Regions from separate parts of the Pseudomonas sp. B21-032 genome, predicted to be linked through region 2. Evidence: predicted binding sites of a transcription regulator. Region 2 holds the regulator's gene; each other region holds the start of a gene.
The links. The regulator sigma-54, encoded in region 2, starts transcription at its own class of promoters, with help from an activator protein. The targets are predictions, from matches to a motif close to ANTGGCATNNANNTTGCTNT.
Positions count from the first base shown of each region.

Region 1: LOY54_RS19860 (circularly permuted type 2 ATP-grasp protein) is a predicted target of sigma-54. The motif match lies at 1,487-1,506, and genes of this name have one in related genera.
Region 3: LOY54_RS07715 (flagellar basal body rod protein FlgF) is a predicted target of sigma-54. The motif match lies at 2,869-2,888, and genes of this name have one in related genera.
Region 4: nirB (nitrite reductase large subunit NirB) is a predicted target of sigma-54. The motif match lies at 3,418-3,437, and genes of this name have one in related genera.

Region 1 covers NZ_CP087180.1:4,313,288-4,317,766, reverse strand. The annotation lists gene LOY54_RS19875 (hypothetical protein) at 1-527, shown strand, start outside; gene LOY54_RS19870 (hypothetical protein) at 602-838, shown strand; gene LOY54_RS19865 (ribonuclease E inhibitor RraB) at 1,029-1,361, shown strand; gene LOY54_RS19860 (circularly permuted type 2 ATP-grasp protein) at 1,539-2,948, shown strand; gene LOY54_RS19855 (alpha-E domain-containing protein) at 2,952-3,902, shown strand; gene LOY54_RS19850 (transglutaminase family protein) at 3,899-4,479, shown strand, end outside.
Region 2 covers NZ_CP087180.1:1,074,853-1,079,331, forward strand. The annotation lists gene rapZ (RNase adapter RapZ) at 1-848, opposite strand, end outside; gene ptsN (PTS IIA-like nitrogen regulatory protein PtsN) at 851-1,315, opposite strand; gene hpf (ribosome hibernation-promoting factor, HPF/YfiA family) at 1,328-1,636, opposite strand; gene LOY54_RS04890 (RNA polymerase factor sigma-54) at 1,718-3,211, opposite strand; gene lptB (LPS export ABC transporter ATP-binding protein) at 3,391-4,116, opposite strand; gene lptA (lipopolysaccharide transport periplasmic protein LptA) at 4,117-4,479, opposite strand, start outside.
Region 3 covers NZ_CP087180.1:1,660,584-1,665,062, forward strand. The annotation lists gene flgC (flagellar basal body rod protein FlgC) at 1-380, shown strand, start outside; gene flgD (flagellar hook assembly protein FlgD) at 396-1,139, shown strand; gene flgE (flagellar hook protein FlgE) at 1,170-2,495, shown strand; gene LOY54_RS07710 (hypothetical protein) at 2,568-2,756, shown strand; gene LOY54_RS07715 (flagellar basal body rod protein FlgF) at 2,946-3,686, shown strand; gene flgG (flagellar basal-body rod protein FlgG) at 3,732-4,479, shown strand, end outside.
Region 4 covers NZ_CP087180.1:4,449,995-4,454,473, reverse strand. The annotation lists gene LOY54_RS20515 (bifunctional nitrate reductase/sulfite reductase flavoprotein subunit alpha) at 1-3,327, shown strand, start outside; gene nirB (nitrite reductase large subunit NirB) at 3,604-4,479, shown strand, end outside.

The DNA.
Region 1 (4,479 bases), 2.7 Mb from region 2:
TCCGCATCCGCAAGCAATACGAAATTCCCCAGGACAACGGCTTCTGTGTGCCCTTCGGCTTCATTGCCGATGATGGCACGCCGCGCCATGCCATCACCTTGGGCCTCAACCCCGCAGACAACCCGAACCTGTTGCACCGCCTGGGCATGAGCAGTGACAGTGACAAGGCCGTCGAGATGGTGCCGATGCTGCTGGATCGACTGATTGCCAACCCGTTTCCGCTGCAGATCAGCGTCGATAAGTTCGGGCCCTCAAGCGTGCGGATCGGCGCCGCCAAGGGCAGGTTCGGCGGTGCACGCTTTCGCGTCTATGAGCCTGACAGTTTGAAGCCGGCGGCCACAGAAACGTTCAGGATGGTCGCCGGCGCCTTGGGCTCCGGCTACCAGCCCACTGTGGTGCTGGGAGTGACCGATGAACACTCCGAGCCGCCGCTGCAGTTCGAGCCTTCCAGGGACGATTTTCTACGCACGCTGCAAAGCATACGCGCGCTGCCAGGCGCTCATCGCTTCGAGCCGCAAGAAGACTGAACAACCACCGCTGTATCGAGGTCAACGGAAGGTAAGCCCGATTCACCCTGAACATCTGTACAGAGGAGAGTCCAATGAAAGCATGGGTCATTACCTTCGTTGACCAGAAGGGCGAGCGTACCTCGCTGCCGCTCAGCGCAGAGCTTGAGCCGAGTACCGAAGAGGCGGCGCGGCTGATTCGCTCCCATTTGTATCCGGTCCTGGGCGAGCTGGACCTCAATGATTTCCAGGACCGCGAAACCTCGCCAACGGCCAAATGGCTGAAGGAGCAGAACGGGGTGGAGATCACTGCCATCACTGAAGGGCCTTGAACCCGCATGCCGGCTGGCACGCTGGGCAATCAGGCGCTACGCTGCAGACAAGGTCGGGCGATTTTTTCTGATTGTCCGGGCTTGCCGATCCACGTCACGCAACAGCTCGAATTGCCCCCGCACGGCTTGTGTGGCGGGCAGGTGCGTTTTGCACTGAAAGTCTATCCATCGGTAATGAGGAGGACGATTCATGAGCAGCCAATACGAGGACATCAGCAGCACGGTCTTGCGTCGGATGAAAGAAGGGGGGTTCAACTTCGCGCAGATTCATCCCATCGAGTTTTATGCGGTCTTTCCGGACGAGGCACGGGCGCGGCGAGCGGCAGGTAAGTTTCGCGGCGAATCACTCAGTGCCCAGGTCCACGAGCGCGATGATGGCGCCTGGCACCTGGAGCTGAGCAAGGTGATGTTTGCAACCTATGGCGGTATCGGCGAATTCGAACAGGATTTCGAGGCGGTGATCGCCCCGCTGGGCGGAGAAATAGAAGGCTGGGGCGTCAAGCAGGAACGTCAACTGGCTTGACCGGCAAGCAAGCGCGGCGCTTCGCAATGAGGCGCCGCCGTCAAAGCGAGCGCAGCGGTTGCACAGATCTGGTGCGACCGCTCTTCGTTTAAAACGCAACATACTGAATAACAAGGAATTGTGCCGCTGGCACGGGGCTTGCGATGGCTCCGGTGCACGGGTGACAAGGAGTTCGGCATGATCCGCACCTTTTATGACGAAATGTACGCCGCTGACGGCCAGGTCCGTCCGCACTACCGGGAATTTGCCCGCTGGCTGGCCGAAACCCCGCCAGAGCTGCTGGCCCAGCGTCGACGTGAAGCCGACCTGCTGTTTCACCGCGCCGGCATCACCTTCACCCTCTATGGCGACGAGCAGGGCACCGAGCGCCTGATTCCCTTCGATACCATCCCGCGCAGCATCCCGGCCAGCGAATGGCGGGTGGTCGAGCGGGGCTGCATTCAGCGGGTCAAGGCGCTGAACCTGTTTCTAGCCGACCTGTACCACGACCAGCGCATTATTCGCGCCGGGATCATTCCGGCCGAGCAGGTGCTGGCCAACGAGCAGTACCAACTGGCGATGCAGGGCCTGGACCTGCACCGCGACATCTATTCGCACATTTCCGGGGTCGACCTGGTGCGCGACAGTGATGGCAGTTACTACGTGCTCGAAGACAACCTGCGCACCCCCAGCGGCGTCAGCTACATGCTCGAAGACCGCAAGATGATGATGCGCCTGTTCCCCGAGCTGTTCGCGGCCCAGCGCATCGCGCCGATCGATCATTACCCCAACCTGTTGCTCGATACCCTCAAGAGCTCAAGCCCGCTGGACAATCCCAGCGTGGTGGTATTGACGCCCGGGCGTTTCAACAGCGCCTTCTTCGAGCACGCCTTCCTCGCCCGCGAGATGGGTGTCGAGCTTGTCGAGGGCGCCGATTTGTTCGTGCGTGACGAGCGGGTATTCATGCGCACCACCGACGGCCCCAAGGCGGTCGATGTGATCTACCGGCGCCTGGACGATGCCTTCCTCGACCCGCTGGCCTTCAACCCCGATTCGATGCTCGGTGTGCCCGGGCTGCTGGCGGCTTATCGCTGCGGCAACGTGGTGCTGGCCAATGCCATTGGCACCGGGGTGGCCGACGACAAGTCGATTTACCCCTATGTCACCGACATGATCCGCTTCTACCTCGACGAGGAGCCGATCCTCAAGAACGTGCCGACCTGGCAGTGCCGCAAGCCTGAAGAACTGTCCCACGTGCTGGCGCACCTGCCGCAGCTGGTGGTCAAGGAAACCCAGGGTTCCGGCGGCTACGGCATGCTGGTCGGGCCGGCGGCCAGCCGTGCCGAGATCGAGGCGTTCGCCGCCCGGATCAAGGCCCGGCCAGCGGCCTATATCGCCCAGCCGACGCTGTCGCTGTCGACCTGCCCGACCTTTGTCGAAAACGGCATCGCCCCGCGGCATATCGACCTGCGCCCGTTCGTGCTGTCCGGGCGCGAGACCCGGGTGGTGCCAGGCGGCCTGACCCGGGTCGCGCTGCGCGAGGGCTCGCTGGTGGTCAACTCGTCCCAGGGCGGCGGTACCAAGGACACCTGGGTGGTCGAGGATTAAGTCATGCTGAGTAGAACTGCCTCTGATTTGTACTGGATGTCGCGTTACCTGGAACGGGCGGAAAACCTCGCGCGGATGCTCGATGTCAGTTATTCGCTGTCGCTGATGCCGCAAGACGGGCGCGGCGACGGTCTGGATGAAATGGCCATGCCGCTGCTGATCACCGGTACCCTCGACGACTACCTCGAGCGCCATGGCCAGCTGCATGCCGAACGCCTGCTGCACTTCTTCGCCCTCGACCCGGAAAACCCGGCGAGCATTTACAGCTGCCTGGGTGCCGCGCGGGCCAGTGCCCATGCGGTACGTGGGCGGATCACCGCCGACATGTGGGAAAACATCAACGCCACCTGGCTGGAAATTCGTGGCATCGCCGAGCAAGGCCTGGGCCGCTATGGCATGAGCCGTTTCTGTGAGTGGATCAAGGAACGCTCGCACCTGTTCCGTGGCGCCACTTACGGCACCATCATGCGCAACGACGCCTTTCGCTTCATCCGCCTGGGCACCTTCATCGAGCGCGCCGACAACACCCTGCGCCTGCTCGATGCCCGCTACGAGATGCTTGGCGACGAGGCCGAGGCGGTCAGCGACAGCTCGGCGCGCGGTTATTACCAATGGAGCGCCTTGCTGCGCGCGCTGTCGTCATTCGAGGCCTACACCGAGATCTACCGTGATGCACCGGCCGCTCGCCATGTTGCCGAGTTGCTGCTGTTGCGCGCCGACGTGCCGCGCTCGCTGCGTGCCTGCACCGAGGAAATCGACCTGATCCTCGCCAGCCTGCCCGGTGGCAACGGCCGCCCGGCCCAGCGCCTGGCCGCCGAGGTGGACGCGCGCCTGCGCTACACCTCGATCGATGAAATCCTTGCCGAGGGCCTGCACCCCTGGCTGACCCATTACATCCCGCTGGTGCGTGAACTGGGCAACGCCATTCACAGCGCCTACCTGGAGGCCGTATGAGACTGACCATTAGCCACGAAACCGCCTACCACTACGAAGACCAGGTGCGTGCCAGCATCCAGTACCTGCGCCTGACTCCGCACGACAGCGAGCGTCAACAGGTGCTCAGTTGGCAACTGGACCTGCCGCGGCCGGTGCGCGCGCAACTGGACCCGTTCGGCAACATCCTGCATGTGCTGAGCCTGGAAGAGCCGCATTCGGACCTGGTCATCGGCGCCCGTGGCCTGGTCGACATTGATGAAAGCCGCGAGGCCGAGCACGAGTTGCAATCGCCGCTGCCGTTCCTGCGCTTCACCCGCCTGACCGAAGCTGACGAAGCCTTGCGTGCCTTCGCCAGCCAGCAATGCCGCAAGCGCCGTGACCGCTCGGCGTTGATCGAACTGATGAATGCCCTGAACCAGCGCATGGCCTACCGGCCCGGCAGCACCGCCGTGGATACCAGCGCCGCCCAGGCGTTTGCCGGCGGCGCCGGGGTGTGTCAGGACCACACCCATGCCTTCCTGGCCTGCGCGCGCAGCCTGGGCATCCCGGCGCGCTATGTGTCCGGCTACCTGTTCGACAGCGACAGCCAGCAGAT
Region 2 (4,479 bases):
TCGCGGTGGCGAACCTGGACATTCTTTAACGATTGTTGCAGTAACTGGCCCAGACGCTCGGTCAGGTACACCGAACGGTGGTGGCCACCCGTGCAGCCAATGGCAATGGTGACATAGGCACGGTTGCTGGCGGCAAAGCGCGGCAACCACTTGAGCAGGTAGCTGGAGATGTCCTGGAACATGTCCTCGACATCCGGCTGCGCAGCCAGGTAATCGATCACTGGTTGCTCCAGGCCCGAATGGTCGCGCAGTTCCGGCTTCCAGTAAGGGTTGGGCAGGCAGCGCACATCGAACACCAGGTCGGCATCGACCGGCATGCCGCGTTTGAAACCGAAGGATTCGACCAGGAAGGCCGTACCGGGCTCCGGCTGGTTGAGCAGGCGCAATTTGATCGAGTCACGCAACTGATACAGGTTCAGGTTGGTGGTATCGATCTTCAGGTCGGCGAGGTCGGCAATCGGCCCGAGCAGCTCGCTTTCGACTTCGATCGCTTCGGCCAGCGAGCGTTCGTTGTTGGTCAGCGGGTGGCGGCGGCGGGTTTCCGAGAAGCGCTTGAGCAATGTTTCTTCATCGGCATCCAGGTACAGCACATCACACTGGATGTGCCGGCTACGGGCGTCCTCAAGCAGCTCGGGAAAGCGCGACAAGTGGCTGGGCAAGTTGCGCGCGTCAATCGAAACGGCCACCTTGGGCTGCATCAATTCCGTGTTGATCAGGGCGCTTTCGGCCAGTTGCGGCAGCAAGCCAGCAGGCAGGTTGTCGATGCAGTAGTAGCCGTTGTCCTCAAGTACATCGAGGGCGGTACTCTTGCCGGAGCCAGACCGGCCGCTAACGATGATCAAGCGCATGTTCAATGCCCGTTCTGTACGTCCAGTACGACCTGGTACAAGGCTTCGTTACTGGTGGCCGCACGCAGTTTTTCGCGTACGTCCTTGCTATCGAGCATGCTGGCGATCTGGCGCAGCAGCTCCAGGTGCGCATCGGTAGCCGCTTCCGGGACCAGCAGTACGAACAGCAGGTCGACCGGGGCGCCATCGATGGCGTCGAAATCGATAGGGGCGTCAAGGTGCAGCAGCGCGCTGACCGGTGACTCACAGCCCTTGAGGCGGCAGTGGGGAATGGCAATGCCGTTGCCGAAGCCGGTGGAGCCCAGTTTCTCCCGGGCGATCAAGGCTTCGTACACGATCTGGGTGTCCAGCTCGGGCACTTCTCTGCCGATCAGATTGGCGATCTGTTCGAGCGCACGCTTTTTACTGCCGCCCGGCACGTTCACAAGGGAACGGCCGGGGGTCAGGATGGTTTCAAGTCGGATCATGGATGAGGGGGATCAGCGGGCCGCTGCACCTTGCAGCAGGCTTTGCTGTTTTTCCTTGTGTTTTTTCAGTTGGCGGTCGAGCTTGTCGGTCAAGGCGTCGATCGCTGCATACATGTCTTGGTGTTCGGCATTTGCAACCACTTCGCCGCCGGGAATGAACAGCGTCGCTTCAATCTTCTGCTGCAGCTTCTCGACCTTCATGATTACCGTCACATTGGTAATCTTGTCGAAATGCCCCTCCAGTCGTTTCAATTTCTGCTCGACGTACTCACGCAGGGGCTGAGTAACTTCTACATGCTGTCCACTGATATTGACTTGCATACAGCTTCTCCTTTGTTGCCGGTGCATAAGAGGCAGGTATTGCGCCTGCCACTGAACTGCGGTGGCACACCTCAGGAGCCGTTACATCAATCGCTTGCGCTCGCTCGACGGTGCGATGCCGAGGGACTCGCGGTACTTGGCGACGGTGCGACGTGCTACCTGGATGCCTTGTGCCTCCAGTAAACCAGCGATCTTGCTGTCACTCAATGGCTTTTTCTGATTTTCCGCTGCAACCAGTTTCTTGATGATTGCGCGGATCGCCGTGGACGAGCATTCGCCGCCTTCGGAGGTGCTGACGTGGCTGGAGAAAAAGTACTTCAGCTCGTAAATTCCGCGCGGCGTGTGCATGTATTTCTGCGTGGTTACCCGGGAAATGGTCGACTCGTGCATGCCCACCGCTTCGGCGATGTCGTGCAGCACCAGCGGCTTCATCGCCTCGTCACCGTGATCGAGGAAGCCGCGCTGGTGCTCGACGATCTGGGTGGCGACCTTCATCAGGGTTTCGTTGCGGCTTTGCAGGCTCTTGATGAACCAGCGCGCCTCCTGCAACTGGTTGCGCATGAAGGTGTTGTCGGCGCTAGTGTCGGCGCGACGGACGAAACCGGCGTACTGCGGGTTGACCCGCAGGCGCGGGACCGCTTCCTGGTTGAGTTCGACCAGCCAGCGCTCGTTGTCCTTGCGCACGATCACGTCGGGCACCACGTATTCGGCTTCGCTGGACTCGATTTGCGAGCCCGGGCGCGGGTTGAGGCTCTGTACCAGTTCGATGACCTGGCGCAGCTCGTCTTCCTTGAGCTTCATGCGGCGCATCAGCTGGCTGTAGTCGCGGCCGCCGAGCAGGTCGATGTAGTCGCTGACCAGGCGCTGGGCTTCGGCCATCCACGGGGTACGCGGCGGCAGCTGGCGCAGTTGCAGCAACAGGCACTCGCTGAGGTTGCGCGCGCCGATGCCGGCGGGTTCGAATTGCTGGATACGGTGCAGCACGGCTTCGACTTCATCCAGCTCGATGTCGAGCTCGGGGTCGAAGGATTCGCAGACTTCTTCCAGGGTTTCGTCGAGATAACCCTGGTTGTTGATGCAGTCGATCAGGGTCACGGCGATCAGCCGGTCGGTGTCGGACATCGGTGCCAGGTTGAGCTGCCAGAGCAGGTGGCTCTGCAAGCTTTCGCCAGCCGAAGTGCGGGTGGTGAAGTCCCACTCGTCATCGTCGTTGCTGGGCAGGCTGCTGGCGCTGGTCTGGTAGATGTCTTCCCAGGCGGTGTCGACCGGCAACTCGTTGGGGATGCGCTCGTTCCACTCGCCCTCTTCGAGGTTGTCCACCGTTGGGGCGGTCTCCTGGAAGCTGGTTTCCTGAACGTCGGCGACGGGTTTGCTCTCGGCGTTGTCGGCCATCGGGTCGCTGTTGTCGAAGTCGTCGCCTTCTTCCTGGCGCTCGAGCATCGGGTTTGATTCCAGCGCTTCCTGGATTTCCTGCTGGAGGTCCAGGGTAGAAAGCTGGAGCAGACGTATGGCCTGTTGCAACTGCGGGGTCATCGTCAGTTGCTGGCCCATTCTTAGGACGAGCGATGGTTTCATGGCAGGGGCTTAACACCTTATTTGCCGGCGCACATGCGCCATCCACTACAAGGGCACCGAAGCGCCAACTTTAAGCAAATTATATGCCTGAAATTGCAGCGTTTGCCTAGAGCGCCGTAACAATTAAGCCATTATCTGGCTTGTTTACGAGCGCTCCGGCAGCGCCTTACACCTTGAGCCTACAGGCGGAACTCATGGCCGAGGTAAACCTCTTTGACCAGGTCGTTGGCCAGGATGGTCTCTGCATCGCCTTCGGCGATCAGTTGGCCATCGTTGACGATGTAAGCGGTTTCGCAGATATCCAGGGTTTCACGGACGTTGTGGTCGGTGATCAGAACGCCAATACCCTTGGCCTTCAGGTGGTGGATGATCTGCTTGATGTCGCCGACCGAAATCGGGTCGACACCGGCAAAGGGTTCGTCGAGCAGGATGAACTTGGGCGCGGTGGCCAGGGCGCGGGCAATCTCGACGCGGCGGCGTTCACCACCGGAGAGGCTCATGCCGAGGTTGTCGCGGATGTGGCTGATGTGGAACTCCTGCAGCAGGCTTTCCAGCTCTTTGCGCCGGCCATCGCGGTCCAGGTCCTTGCGGGTTTCGAGGATCGCCATGATGTTGTCGGCCACCGACAGCTTGCGGAAGATCGAGGCTTCCTGCGGCAGGTAGCCGATACCGGCGCGGGCGCGGCCGTGCATGGGCTGGTGGCTGACATCGAGGTCGTCGATCAGGACGCGGCCCTGGTCGGCCTGGACCAGGCCGACGATCATGTAGAAGCAGGTGGTCTTGCCGGCGCCGTTAGGGCCGAGCAGGCCGACGATCTGGCCACTGTCGATCGACAGGCTGACGTCGCGGACCACTTGCCGGCTCTTGTAGCTCTTGGCCAGGTGCTGGGCTTTGAGGGTTGCCATTTACTCGGCCTTCTTCTTCGGCTGGATCACCATGTCGATACGCGGACGCGACTCGGTGACTTTGCCACCGCGACCGGCGGTAGCGATCTGTTTCACCGTGTCGTAGACGATTTTCTCGCCCTCGGTGGTGTTGCCTTCGTTGATGACCTTGGCGCGGTCGATCAGGACGATGCGGTTTTGCGGCGCATTGTACTGGATGGTCTTGCCGTAGCCCTGCATCTTGTCTGGCTTGGCGGCGCTCTGCTGCTGCTCGAAGTAGGCCAGGTTGCCCACCGAGGTCACCACGTCGATGTCGCCACCGGCGGTACGGGTGATGGTCACGGTGTTGCCTTTGATCATCATCGAACCCTGGGTGATGATCAC
Region 3 (4,479 bases), 590 kb from region 2:
ATACCGTCGCTTCGAACATCGCCAACGCCGAGACCGTCTCGTCGAGCATCGACCAGACCTACCGCGCCCGTCACCCGGTATTCGCCACCACCTTCCAGCAGGCCCAGGCCGGCGTCAGCCAGTCGCTGTTTCAGGACCAGGACGCTGCCGGCCAGGGCGTGCAGGTGCTCGGCGTGGTCGAGGACCAGAGCAACCTTGAGGCGCGCTACGAGCCGAACCATCCGGCGGCGAACAAGGACGGCTACGTCTACTACCCGAACGTCAACGTGGTGGAAGAGATGGCTGACATGATCTCCGCCAGCCGCTCGTTCCAGACCAACGCCGAGCTGATGAACACGGCCAAATCCATGATGCAGAAGGTCCTGACCCTGGGTCAGTGATAAAGGACTAAGCCAATGGCAAGTGTTAATGACCCAACAGCCGGCGTAAGCCTGAACGACGTCATCAAGGCGTCGGGCAAGAAAAACAGCGAAACCAGCGCCAATAGCGCCGCCGGTATCGCCTCGGCCACCAACAGCAAGACCGGCGCCAACAAGCAGGCACTGGGCAAGGACGCGTTCCTGCAGTTGCTGGTGACCCAGATGCAGCACCAGAATCCGCTCGATCCGCAGGACAACAGCGAATTCGTGGCCCAGCTGGCGCAGTTCAGCAGCCTGGAAGGCATCACCTCGCTGAACGAGTCGGTGACCGCGATTTCCGGCAACTACAAGTCCTCGCAGGCACTGCAGGCCTCGTCGCTGGTCGGTCGCTCGGTGATCGCCCAGACCGACAAGGCCGTGGTCGACACCACCAAGAGCTTCAACGGTTCGGTGGTGGTCCCGCAGGCGCTCAGCAATGCCACCGTCACCATTACCGACAAGGATGGCAAGCTGGTCAAGACCATCGACATGGGGGCGCAGAAGGCTGGCAATGCCGCTTTCGTCTGGGACGGTACCAACGACAAGGGCGAGAAAGTCGACCCGGGTACCTACACCTTTGCCGCCAAGACCACCGTCGAAGGCAAGCAGCTGGACATGTACACCATGCTGCCGGCCACCGTCAGCAGCGTCACCATCAGTCAGACTGGCGGCGAGATGATGCTCAATCTCGCCGGCCTGGGCAGTATCGCCCTGTCCAAAGTCCAAACCATCGGTATATAGAGCCGGCTAACGCGGCACAAGGAGTGAAAGATGTCATTCAATATCGGCCTTAGCGGTCTCTATGCAGCCAACAAGCAACTGGACGTGACCGGCAACAACATCGCCAACGTCGCCACCACCGGTTTCAAATCGTCGCGCGCAGAATTCGCCGACGTCTACTCGGCCAACAAGCTCGGCGTCGGTACCAACAACATCGGTAACGGTGTGCGCCTGGCGGCGGTATCGCAGCAGTTCACCAATGGCGATATCACCAACACCGGCAACGTGCTGGACATGGGTATCCAGGGTCAGGGCTTCTTCGTGCTCAGCGACAACGGCGCACTCAGCTACACCCGTGCCGGTGCCTTCCAGACCAACAAGGACAACTATGTCGTCACTGCTGACGGCCTGCGCCTGCGCGGCTACGGCGTTGATGAAAACGGCAAGATCATCAATGGCGTGCTGACTGACCTTAAGATCGATACCTCGGCGCTGGCGCCAAAGAGCACCACCGCGATCGATCAGGGCCTGAACCTGAACTCGTCGGACAAGGTCATTCCGGCGACCACCACCTTCAGTCCGACCGACGAAAACAGCTGGAACAAGACCTTCGCCACCAAGATCTACGACAGCCAGGGTAACGAGCACGTCATGGATCAGTACTACGTCAAGACCGGGACCAATACCTGGAAGTCGTACACCCTGATCGATGGCCGCAACCCGCTGAACCCTGCCGAAGAGCCGCCAAAGGCGCTGGAAGGCACCATCGTGTTCAACTCCGACGGTAGCGTCAAGAGCATGACTGCCGGCGCTGCGGGCTCGGGCTACGAAGTGGTCAACAAGGTCTTCAAGCTGACCGGCTGGATTCCTGCCGAGGTGACCAACGCCAGTGCCAAGCCACCGGTCTGGGGTTCCAACGGTTCGGCTGCCAATGCTGGCGGTATCGCCATCGACATGACCGACACCACCTCGTACAACACCCCGACCACGCGCCTGTCGCAAAGCCAGGACGGTTACGCTACCGGTATCCTGTCGAGCCTGAGCATCGACTCCAGCGGCGTGATGTTCGCAAGCTTCAGCAACCAGCAGTCGCGCGCCATCGGCCAGGTCGCGATTGCCAGTTTCGCCAACGAGCAAGGCCTGCAGCCTATGGGTGGTACTCGCTGGACCGAAACCTACTCCTCGGGTATCCCGGGTATCGATGCACCGAAAACCGGTACCCTGGGCGCCATCGCTTCCAACTCGCTGGAGGCGTCCAACGTCAACCTGACCAACGAGCTGGTCGAGCTGATCAAGGCGCAGAGCAACTACCAGGCTAACGCCAAGACCATCTCGACCCAGAGCACCATCATGCAGACCATCATCCAGATGGCCTGATGCGGGTGTAAGGTAGTTGGTATAAACAGACCCCTTTCTCGGAAGGGGTCTTGTATTTCAGGGGTATCGATCATGTTGCAGCGATGGCTGCTGGCGCTGCTTGCCGTGCTGTTGATGAGCCAGGTCTGGGCCGATGCCGCGCCCTGGTATCGCTGGGAAAGCCAGGTCACCGGGCGTCTGGTGTGCGCGCAGTTTTCCCCGGGCGAGGGCTGGAAGCGTTTTGCCGGTCCTTTCAATAACGCGGCCTGCCGCGAGTACTAAGCTTGCCGCTAGCGGCAAACCGGCGCCGTAATTTCGACGGCGCTTTCTCCATGCGAGTCTTCGCGCAGCGCTGAAACCCTTGTTCTATTGGGCTTTTGGGTCTTTTGCAAAAGTTGGTTTGAAACTTGCTACAGGCACTGCAGAGCAGCGGCGGACGGCAAGTGTTCGCCAGCGCAGCGGAGGATGACTGTGGACAAGATGCTATACGTGGCCATGACCGGCGCCAGCCAGAATGCGCTGGCGCAAAAGGCCCATGCCAACAACCTGGCGAACATTTCCACCAGCGGTTTTCAGCGCGACCTGGAGCAGGCGCGTTCGATGCCGGTGTTTGGTGACAGCTTTCCGGCGCGGGCCTACGCCATGACCGAGCGCCCGGCCACCGATTTCAGCCCGGGCTCGATGCAGGAGACCGGCCGTGACCTGGACATCGCCATCGGCGGTGACGGCTTCATCGCCGTGCAGGCCCCGGATGGCAGTGAAGCCTATGTGCGCACCGCCAGCCTCAACATCGACGGCCTGGGTGTGCTGCGCGCCGGCAACGGCATGCCGGTGATGGGCAATGGCGGGCCGATTGCCGTGCCGCCAGAGCAGAAGGTCGAGATCGGCCAGGATGGCACCATCAGCATCCGCGCCATGGGCGAAGGCCCGCGGGTCATGGCCGAGGTCGACCGCATCAAGCTGGTCAATCCGGACCTCAAGACCATGACCAAGGGCCTGGACGGCATGATCCACACCAAGAGCGGCCAGCCCGCACCTGCCGACGCCAACGTCCAGGTGGTTTCCGGTTTCCTGGAGTCAAGCAACGTCAATGCGGTCGAGGAAATGACTTCGGTGCTGGCGCTGTCCCGTCAATTCGAACTGCACATCAAGATGATGACCACGGCCAAGGAAGGCGACGAAGCCATGGCTCGGGTTTTGCAGATCGGCTAATTACACAGACGTAGCGCCGTAAAACAGGCGCGCGAGGAGAACAGCATGCTTCCGGCTCTTTGGGTCAGTAAAACCGGTTTGTCCGCCCAGGACACCAACCTGACGACCATTTCCAACAACCTGGCCAACGTCTCGACCACCGGCTTCAAGCGTGATCGCGCCGAGTTTCAGGACCTGCTCTACCAGATCAAGCGTCAGCCAGGCGCCCAGTCGACCCAGGACAGCGAGCTGCCGTCGGGTCTGCAAGTGGGTACCGGTGTGCGCATTGTCGGCACCCAGAAAAACTTCAGCACCGGCAGCCTGCAGACCACCGAGAACCCGCTGGACATGGCGGTCAACGGTCGTGGCTTCTTCCAGATCCTGCAGCCGGACGGCACGGTTTCGTACACCCGCGACGGTACCTTCCACCTGAACTCCGACGGCCAGATCGTCACCGCCAACGGCTTTGCCCTGGAGCCTGCGATTGTCGTGCCGCCAGAGGCGCAGACCTTCACCGTTGGCCAGGATGGCACCGTGTCGATCACCACTGCCGGCAACCCGGCGGCGCAGATCATCGGCAACATCCAGACCGCCGACTTCATCAACCCGGCCGGCCTGCAGGCCATGGGCGGCAACCTGTTCCTGGAAACCGCCGCCAGCGGCGCGCCGCAGATCGGTACCCCGGGCCTCAACGGTTTTGGCGTGATGCAGCAGCAAACCCTGGAAAACTCCAACGTCAGCACCGTTGAAGAGCTGGTCAACATGATCACCACCCAGCGGGCCTACGAAATGAACTCCAAGGTCATTTCCACTG
Region 4 (4,479 bases), 2.5 Mb from region 2:
GCCGACGGGCCGCCGGGCAGCTACCAGGATTTTGACCGCGCCGAGGTGTTCCTGGTGATCGGCGCGAACATGGCCGATTGTCACCCGATCCTGTTTTTGCGCCTGCTCGACCGGCTCAAGGCCGGGGCCCGGTTGATCGTCGTTGACCCGCGGCGCAGCGCCACCGCCGACAAGGCCGATTTGTTCCTGCAGATCAAACCGGGCAGCGACCTGGCGCTGCTCAACGGCCTGCTCTACCTGCTGCTGGAAAACGGCCAGTGCGACGCCGAGTTCATCCAGCGCTACACCGAAGGCTGGGAGGACATGCCGGCCTTTTTGCAGGACTACACACCTGAGCGAGTTGCCGCCCTCACCGGGCTGAGCGAGGCCGATATCCGCCAGGCCGCCGAATGGATCGGCCAGGCTCCGGAGTGGATGAGTTGCTGGACCATGGGCCTGAACCAGAGCATCCATGGCACCTGGCACAGCAACGCCCTGTGCAACCTGCACCTGGCCACTGGTGCTATCTGTCGGCCGGGCAGCGGGCCGTTCTCGCTGACCGGCCAGCCCAACGCCATGGGCGGGCGAGAAATGGGCTATATGGGCCCGGGCTTGCCGGGGCAGCGTTCGGCATTGGTCGATCGCGATCGCGCCTTTGTCGAGCAACTGTGGCAGATTCCCGCTGGCAGCCTGCGCAGCGAAGCCGGTGACGGCACGGTGGCGCTGTTCGAAAACCTCGCCGCCGGGCAGGTCAAGGCCTGCTGGATCATCTGCAGCAACCCGGTGGCCAGCGTCGCCAATCGCCAGCAGGTGATCGAGGCGTTGCAGGCGGCTGAGCTGGTGATCACCCAGGACGCCTTTCTCGACACCGAGACCAACCGTTACGCCGATATCCTCTTGCCCGCCGCGCTGTGGGCCGAAGGCGAGGGGGTGATGGTCAATTCCGAGCGCAACCTGACCTTGATGAACCAGGCCGTCGAGGCGCCGGGCGAGAGCCTGCCCGACTGGCAGATCATCGCCCGAATCGCTTGCGCCATGGGTTACGCCGAGGCCTTCAGTTACGCCAATGCCGAAGCGGTGTTCGACGAGCTGCGCCAGGCCTGGAACCCGGCCACCGGTTACGATGTGCGCGGCGTCAGCTACGCCGGTTTGCGTGAGGCGCCGCGGCAGTGGCCGTGCGAGCCCGGGCGCAACAATGACCGCAGCCCGTTGCGCTATCGCAACGACGGCGTCAGCCAGGCCCTGCGCCACGACGGCCAAGGCGAAGTACCGGCCATTGCCTTCCCCACTCGCAGCGGCAAGGCACGCTTTTTCGCCCGGCCCTGGCTGCCCGCCGCCGAGCTGCCGGACGCCGAATTTCCGCTGGTGCTCAACACTGGCCGGGTCCAGCATCAGTGGCACACCCTGACCAAGACCGGCAAGGTGGCGGCGCTGAACAAGCTCGACCCCGGGCCGTTCGTAGAGATTCACCCGGACGATGCCGAGCGCCTGTGCATCGCTGACAAGGATCAGGTGCAGATCCGCTCCCGACGCGGGCAGGCGCTGCTGCCGGCACGGATTACCGCTCGGGTGCTGCCGGGCAACTGCTTTGCGCCGTTTCACTGGAACGACGTTTATGGCGAGAACCTGGCGATCAATGCCGTCACCAGCGACGCGGTCGATCCGCTGTCGCTGCAACCGGCCTTCAAGTACTGCGCGGTGGCCCTGAGCCGGGTTGCCGGCGAGCGCATCAACGCCACCCAGATCGATCATCAAGCCATTGCCGTGCAGGGCCAGCACCTGCTGCTCTGGGCCTCGCAGACCGGCAACAGTCAGGCCCTGGCCGAGCAGTGCGCCGCACGCCTGCGCCAGGTCGGCTTGCCGGTGCAGTTGAGTTGCATGCAAGACCTGGCCCTGGAGCAACTGGACCGCCCCGCCAGCCTGCTGCTGATCGCCAGTACCTTCGGCGACGGCGATGCGCCGGACAGCGGTGCGGCGTTCTGGCGCGGCCTGCATGGCGAGCATGCCCAGCGCTGCGTCGGCGTGCCTTATGCGGTATTGGCCCTGGGGGATTCCAGCTACGAGCAGTTCTGCGGCTTTGGTCGCAAGCTCGATCAGCGCCTGGCCGAACTGGGCGCCAAGCGCTTGCTGGAACGGGTCGATTGCGAGGGCGATTTGCATGAATCGACGGGGCAATGGCTGCAGGCACTGCTGGGCAAACTGGGCCACGGCGAACTGCTGCTCGAAGCGCCAACGCCAACGGCCAGCGGTTTCAGCAAGACCCGGCCGTTGCCAGCCACCCTGGTCGGCAACCGCCTGCTTAACGGCCCTGGCGCGGTCAAGGAAACCCGGCAACTGGTGTTCGATCTGGGCGACAGCGGGTTCACCTATCACGCCGGCGACGCCTTGGGTGTATGGCCGCGCAACTGTCCGGCGCTGGTCGATGAGCTACTGACCGCCACCCGCTTCGATGGCGGACACTGTGTCAGCCTCAAAGGCCAGGCCGACATGCCCTTGGCCGAGGCATTGCTTGAGCACCTGGAGATCGCCCGCATTACCCCGCAGTTGCTCGAGGCTTTCGCCCCGGGTGATGCGCAACTGCGCGCATTGCTTGAGCCGCACAACAAGGCTGCGCTCAAGGACTGGCTGTGGGGCAAGCAACTGATCGACCTGGTGCATGCGTGCAAGCCCCAACTGAGCCTGCAGGCTTGGCTCGACCTGCTCAAACCCATGCAGCCGCGGCTGTACTCGATCAGCTCAAGCCAGAAGCTGCATCCGGATCAAGTGCACCTGACGGTTTCCACTGTCCGTTACGGCCAGCGCAAGGGCGTGTGCTCGACCTACCTGGCCGACCGCAGCGAGCCTGGCCGGGTCGAGATATTCGCGCAGCCGACCACGCACTTTCGCCTGCCCGGCGACAGCACGGCGCCGGTGATCATGGTCGGCCCCGGCACCGGTGTGGCGCCGTTTCGCGCGTTCCTGCAGGAACGTCAGGCCGAAGGGGCCCGCGGTCGCAACTGGCTGCTGTTCGGCGAGCAGCAGGCGGCCACCGATTTCTACTACCGCGACGAGTTGCTGGCCTGGCAGCGCGACGGTCACCTGACCCGCCTGGACACCGCCTTCTCGCGCGACCAGGCGCAGAAGATCTACGTGCAGCAGCGCATGCTCGAACAGGGTGCCGAGCTGTGGCGCTGGCTGGAGGAGGGCGCGCACTTCTATATCTGTGGCGATGCCGGGCGCATGGCCCGCGATGTTGATACGGCGCTCAAGCAACTGGTGCAGCAGCACGGTGGCATGAGTGTGGAACGGGCCGAGGCTTATGTCAGCGAACTCAATCGCGCCAAGCGTTACCTGCGTGACGTGTATTGAAGTGCCCCATAAGGGGGAGCGCTGCACCAGTCTGGGTCGATAACGGCGCCAGTGGATCGCGCACAAGCCTCGGTTTCAAAGGCTTTGGCAGTTGGCACGCTCCCTGCTTTTACAGATTTACAACGTCCTCGCGGGTCAATGGCGATTCGCAACCGGGACTACAAAAACGACCAGGCAAAGGCGCCTGGAGCTTCGGCTCCAGGCGCCTTTTTTTGTTTTTCGGGGTTGGCCCCCAGCAGCAAAGCCAGCGTGATTGGCCTTGAGTGAGGAACGGGTATGAATGGGTTTACCAGCATCGAAGCGCGGCAACAGCTGATCATCGTCGGCAACGGCATGGTCGGTCATCACTGCGTCGAGCAACTGATCCAACGCGGTGCCCTGGGCCGTTTCCAGGTGCGGGTGTTCGGTGAAGAGCGCCAGCGCGCCTACGACCGCGTGCACCTGTCGGAATACTTCAGTGGCAGCGATGCCGAAACCCTGGCCCTGGGCGAGGCAGGCTTGTACACCCGGCACGGCATTGACTTGCACCTGGGCGAGCCGGTGCTGGAGATCGACCGCGAACGCTGCGAGGTAGTCACCTGCGCCGGGCGCTACCCTTACGATCAACTGGTGCTGGCCACCGGCTCCTATCCGTTCGTGCCGCCGATTGAAGGCTCGCAAGGGGCGGCGCGGCTGGTCTATCGCACCCTTGATGATCTCGATGCGATCCGCACCGCGGCCGCCAGCGCTCGCCGTGGGGTGGTGGTCGGTGGCGGCCTGCTCGGCCTGGAAGCGGCCAATGCCTTGAAGTCGCTGGGCCTGGAAGCTCATGTGGTGGAGTTCGCCCCGCGCCTTATGCCGGTGCAACTGGATGGCGAGGGCGGCGCGGCCTTGCGGGCGCAGATCGAAGCCCTGGGGGTTGGCGTGCACCTGTCGCGGGCGACCCAGGCCATCGTTGCCGGTGAAGACTATCGCTACCGGATGAACTTCGAGGGCGGCGAGTTCCTTGAAACCGACCTTGTCGTGTTCTCCGCCGGTATCCGCCCGCAGGATGCCCTGGGCCGCAGCAGTGGCCTGGAAATCGCCCAACGCGGCGGTGTGGTGATCGACAGCGCGTGCCGCAGCAGCGACCCACGGATCTTCGCCATCGGCGAATGCGCGTCGTGGAACGGC